Paraneptunicella aestuarii: one gene and its partner. The main gene of each other region encodes a partner of the protein of the gene in region 2 in a complex. Links are inferred from orthologs where the notes say so. Each region holds a gene or a part of one and is shown on either strand. Other genes may lie near its edges.

The links. The genes of interacting proteins can lie anywhere in the genome.
Region 1: the proteins of dnaN (region 2) and holA are in contact, whole or in part, in a cryo-EM structure (PDB 8GIZ), measured with the Escherichia coli proteins. The link is inferred for Paraneptunicella aestuarii from one-to-one orthologs.

What each region holds. Positions count from the first base shown.
Region 1 is NZ_CP074570.1:1,453,711-1,456,659, reverse strand. Bases 32-2,937 are described here. They hold holA (DNA polymerase III subunit delta), read left to right. Parts: upstream 32-920; coding sequence 921-1,955; downstream 1,956-2,937. Other genes in these bases: rsfS (ribosome silencing factor), read left to right, coding at 2,712-2,937; nadD (nicotinate-nucleotide adenylyltransferase), read left to right, coding at 1,960-2,628; KIH87_RS06180 (LPS-assembly lipoprotein LptE), read left to right, coding at 339-908; leuS (leucine--tRNA ligase), read left to right, coding at 32-313. In the rest of the region: more of leuS, read left to right, coding at 1-31; more of rsfS, read left to right, coding at 2,938-2,949. UniProt on the Escherichia coli protein: Part of the beta sliding clamp loading complex, which hydrolyzes ATP to load the beta clamp onto primed DNA to form the DNA replication pre-initiation complex.
Region 2 is NZ_CP074570.1:297-3,144, forward strand. What follows is about bases 12-2,816. They hold dnaN (DNA polymerase III subunit beta), read left to right. Parts: upstream 12-766; coding sequence 767-1,867; downstream 1,868-2,816. Other genes in these bases: recF (DNA replication/repair protein RecF), read left to right, coding at 1,877-2,816. In the rest of the region: more of recF, read left to right, coding at 2,817-2,848. UniProt on the Escherichia coli protein: Confers DNA tethering and processivity to DNA polymerases and other proteins. Acts as a clamp, forming a ring around DNA (a reaction catalyzed by the clamp-loading complex) which diffuses in an ATP-independent manner freely and bidirectionally along dsDNA.

The sequences.
Region 1 (2,949 bases), 1.5 Mb from region 2 along the record:
AATGGTGCGTATGCTTAACCCGATTACGCCTCATGCAAGCCATGCCTTGTGGGAAATATTACAGCAGGAAGAGAACGTTGAAGCTGGCTGGCCTGAACTGGATGAAAGCGCATTGGTTGAAGACGAAAAACTGATTGTCGTTCAGGTGAACGGCAAAGTACGCGCTAAAATGACAGTAGCTGCCGACGCCAAGCAAGACGATGTTCAAACATTAGCTATGCAGGAAGAAAACGTGAAGGCATTTGTTGAGGGTAACACCGTTCGCAAAGTTATTTACGTACCGGGCAAGCTGCTAAATATCGTTGCGAACTAATTCCAACGCAGGATCAGGACTCATAATGAAAACGACAGCCATGCGCCGTTTTTCAACCTTAAAACTGGTAGTAAGCACCTTGCTTATTACCAGCTTGCTGCATGGCTGCGGCTTTAAATTGCGCAACGATTATCAGCTTGCCAAAAGTGTCAGCCATATCCAGCTCACCAGTACAGAGCGCCATTCGCAATTGCAGAAAACTCTCGCTCAACGCCTGAAGTTTCTGGATGTGGAAGTGATCGAAGCACGTGAACAGTTCAACGAGAAAAACGCCACGCTCTATCTGCAACGCGAAAAGCTGGAGCGCAAATTATTGTCGTTGTTTCCCAGTGGTCAGGTGGCAGAATACGAATTGTTGTATCAGGTGAAATACCAATACATCAAAGGTTCTAAGCAAGAAAATGCAAAACCAGAATCTATCGAGTATGAATTTGTATTGTCTCGTGAATATCAGGACGACCCGGATCAGGTACTCGCTAAGTCACGCGAGTTGGATTTGATTCTGGACGAACTGAGACAACAAGCGGCTAACCGTATTATCCGCACGCTCAGTTTGCAGTCTGATACTCACCAAACAGCAATCACTAAACGGTAATCACTAAAGAACATGCAGGTTTACCCCAATCGTCTTGCCCAAACACTACAAAATGCGCTACCGCGTTTTATTATGGTGTTTGGCGATGAGCCACAGCAAAAGCTGGATGCCATCGAACAAGTTCGAGCTCAAGCAAAGCAACAAGGTTTTGACGAGCGCCAATCGCTGGTTGCCGACACTCAGTTTGAATGGTATTCGCTGATTGAAGCCAGTCAAAACATGTCACTGTTCTCTTCTCGTCAATATATTGAACTGGAAATACCCACCGGAAAGCCCGGAACAGAAGGCAGCAAAACCCTGCTGGACTTGGCAGCACAAGACAACCCTGACGTCATGGTTCTCATTCATGGAGCCAAAATAGGTAAAGAAGTCACGAACAGTAAATGGTTCAAACAGCTAGATCAGCAAGGCATTTACATCCCTTGTTATCCCTTGGAAGGCGACCGCTTAAGAAGCTGGATAATGGATGAAATGCGGCAACTGTCGTTACAAACCAATCCCGCCGTAGTGAACTTCTTTATTGATTACTTTGAAGGTAATCTGCTCGCCGCCAAACAAGAACTGCAAAAGCTGGCTCTGCTCTACCCCGACGGCAATATTGACATTAAACAGATAGAGAAAATTCTGGTTGAGCAATCCCGATTTAACGTATTTCAGCTAGCCGATGTACTGCTGGCTGGTGACGCGTCAAAAGCCGTGAAATTGCTTAACCGCTTGGAATCAGAAGGTATTGAACCCAATATCGTCCTGTGGGCTTTGGTGCGGGAATGGCAAACGCTATCCACCTTACAGTTTGCACAATCGCAACGTCAGCCCCTGGATAAACTCTGGGCACAACTGCGCATTTGGCAGAATCGTAAAAGCCTCTACATGAATGCCCTGAATCGACTCGGCAAGCCTCAGCTGGATGAACTACAGCACAAACTACAACAACTGGATATGGGACTAAAGCAGTCACAAATTACGCGCCCTTACGTTGAATTGTGCCATTTATGCCTGATGTTCATGCCGATGCAACTCTCTAATCTGCCCATGGATTTCAGTTAGCACTATGTCTGCTCACCCGGAGTTAGCGACAATGCAGCCCGTTATTGGTATTTATGGCGGTACATTCGATCCTATTCATTATGCCCATATATTCCCGGTGCAACAGGCGGCGCAACAAGTTGGTATTGAACAAGTCAAACTTATGCCTTGTCATATTCCACCACATAAGAATCAGCCCAACACCAAGCCCAGCGATCGTCTGGCAATGGTGAAACTGGTCAGTGAACATGTGACTATTTTCAGCGCAGATGACCGAGAGCTACGCCGCCATAAAGCTAGCTATACTATTGATACTCTGGAAGAAATGCGCAGCGAAAATCCCAATAGCCCAATCTGCTTTTTTATTGGCATGGATTCCTTAACCAGCTTTCATCAATGGCATCGCTGGCAAGATATTCTCGACTATTGTCATTTAGTAGTGTGTTGTCGTCCCGGCTATCATCAAGAACAGCAAACTGATATTGCAGATTTTCTGCAACAGCGTGAAACGGCTAAACCCCAGGATTTACATGACAAGTTAAATGGTCATGTGTTTTACGCTCAAACTGATGAAATCGACATTTCATCCACCATGATCCGGGAAAATTTACGTGTTGGCTTACCTGTAGATGAACTTTTACCTCCATACATACTTTCCTACATTCGCCAGCATCATTTATACTTAGCAGGTTAATCGCAAATTTTTGCAAACTTGAACATTAAACATAGAGCCAGCTCTAAATACAGACAATACCTATCCAGTTATGGGGAGAACCATTGGAACACGAAGAATTAAAGCAATTTGTCATCGACAAAATTGAAGATCTAAAAGGCAGAGACATCGTAGACCTTGACGTTAAAGGCAAATCCACCGTCACCGACACCATGTTGGTTTGTTCTGGCAACTCAAAACGCCATGTCGTCTCTATCGCACAAAATGTCGTACAAGAAAGCAAACAGGCAGGTAACCCACCTCTTAGCATTGAAGGCGAAGACATAGGTGAATGGGTGCTGG
Region 2 (2,848 bases):
CATAGAAGAATTCAAACGATACTATCGTTCGGTCGATGCATTATTGATCGACGATATCCAGTTCTTTGCTAATAAAGAACGTTCCCAAGAAGAATTTTTTCATACTTTCAATGCATTGTTAGAAGATAACCAGCAGATCATTTTAACTTCTGATCGTTACCCAAAAGAAATTGATGGGGTAGAGGATAGATTAAAATCTCGTTTTGGCTGGGGGCTTACCATTGCCATTGAACCTCCAGAGTTAGAGACTCGCGTTGCTATTCTTATGAAGAAAGCGAACGAGAATAAGATCAAGCTACCCAATGAAGTCGCATTCTTTATTGCCAAACGTTTACGCTCTAATGTTCGTGAGCTCGAAGGTGCATTGAACAGGGTGATCGCTAACGCTAATTTCACCGGTCGTCCAATAACAATTGATTTTGTACGTGAAGCGCTTAGGGATTTGCTGGCATTACAAGAAAAACTCGTTACTATTGATAACATTCAAAAAACGGTAGCTGAATACTTCAAAATTAAAGTTGCGGATATTTTGTCTAAACGACGTAGTCGCAGTGTTGCCAGGCCCAGACAAATTGCAATGGCGTTATCTAAAGAGTTAACAAACCATAGCTTGCCTGAAATTGGTGACAAATTTGGCGGTAGGGATCATACTACTGTACTGCATGCCTGCCGTAAGGTTGCGCAGCTAAAAGAAGAAAGTCACGATATAAAAGAAGACTACCAGAATCTGATTCGCACTTTGTCATCCTAGGTAACTGAGTAAAGTATGAAATTCAAAATTAGTAGGGAAGACTTTTTAAAGCCACTCCAACTCGTTTCCGGTGCCGTAGAACGTCGCCACACACTTCCAATATTGTCTAATGTTCTGATTAAAGTTGATGGCGATTTGCTATGGCTTACCGGTACAGACTTAGAAGTGGAACTCATTTCCAGCATCAAATTAAATGGTGAGTTTGAGCAGGGCGAAATAACCGTTCCTGCCAAGAAGCTTGTCGATATTTGTCGAAGTTTAAGAGATGGGGTTGATATTGAATTTTCTGTTGATGGTTCTAAGGCCGTTATCAAATCTGGTAGAAGTAAATACACCCTTTCTACATTGTCTGCTGACGATTATCCAAATCTTGAAGATTGGGAAGGCGAAGTTGAATTTGAACTTGCGCAGAAAGATCTAAAACGATTGATAGATAGCACTCACTTCGCTATGGCGCAGCAGGATGTAAGATACTACCTCAATGGTATGTCTTTAGAGACTGATCAAAATATCATTCGAGCTGTTGCTACCGATGGCCACAGACTTGCGCTTTCCAAGATTGAAAATTCAGAAGCATTAGCTAATAAGCAAGTTATTATCCCAAGAAAAGGGGTAATGGAAATTCTTCGCTTGATTGGTGATGAAGATCAATTGCTTAAAGTTAAGTTAGGAAGTAACCATCTTCGAATTCACTCTTCAGAATTTATTTTCACCAGTAAATTGGTAGATGGTCGTTTTCCTGATTACAGAAGGGTATTGCCGAAAGATGGTGACAAGATCATTTCTGTAAACAGAAGTGATATGAAAGATGCATTAAGCCGTGCCGCTATTTTGTCTAACGAAAAATTCCGTGGTATTCGATTGAATGTCAGTAACAATGAGTTAATGATTACTGCGAATAACCCTGAACAAGAAGAGGCGGTTGAGGTAGTCGATGTCGATTACAATGGCGATAGCCTGGAGATAGGTTTTAATGTTGCCTATATGATCGATGTTATGAATGCGCTTCATTCAGATTCTGTCAAAATTTCACTTGCTGATTCTAACAGTAGTGCCCTTATAGAAGATCCTGAGAATGATGAATCTCTATATGTGGTTATGCCAATGAGATTATAAGATCCGTCTGTGATTTTTACCGTTCAATTCGAGAACGTTCGAAATATACCTATAGCGAATGTTGTACCTTCTCCCATTTTGAATGTGCTTTACGGCCAAAATGGGAGTGGGAAATCTTCTTTTCTTGAAGCACTTTACTTACTCTCTTCAGGTCGTTCATTCCGAACAACAGAACTAAAAAACCTGATTAGTTTTGAAAAAGAATCCCTTCTTGTAAGAAGTGAGTTGATGGTTAGTCAAGATTCTAAAGAGAAAATCGGACTTAGTTTTTCTCGTAGTGGGCAGAAGCTGGTTAAAAAAAATGGTGAGAAAATAAAAAACTCGTCTGAACTGGCTAGAAGCTTACCTCTACGATTTTTATCTCCGACTGTAAGTGAGTTAGTTGAAGGTTCGCCTAGGAATAGGAGACAGTTTTTAGATTGGATTATGTTTCACGTGGAACCATCCTATCTAAATGAGTTTAAGACATTTAAAACAGTATTAGCAAACCGTAATGCTGTATTAAAAGATAAGCGTAAAGATCAAGAGGCTTTCTGGACAGAGAAGCTCGTAGAGCTAAGTTATAGCTTGACAGGTAAATGTCGGAATATTGTATCTGATATTACACCCTATATTGATGCCTCACTTTCATTGTTTTTAAGTGGCTGTGATATATCAATTGATTACTACCAAGGGTGGGGAAAAGAGAAGGATCTAGCTGAACTACTGACTCAAAATTTAGAGAATGAGTTCAAATTCGGGACAACCCGATACGGATTTCAAAGGTCAGATTTGCGTTTGAAGATAAATGGTAAACCTTTAAATCAGGTAATGTCTAGAGGTCAGTTAAAGCTTTGTGCTTTTGCACTACATTTGGCTCAAGTAAGGTTTATTAATGAGCGTAATGGAGTAAAATGTACGGTCTTAATTGATGACGTTATATCTGAATTAGACGATATAAACGTATGTAAAGTGATTGGCGGATTCATTGATTCTGGTTCG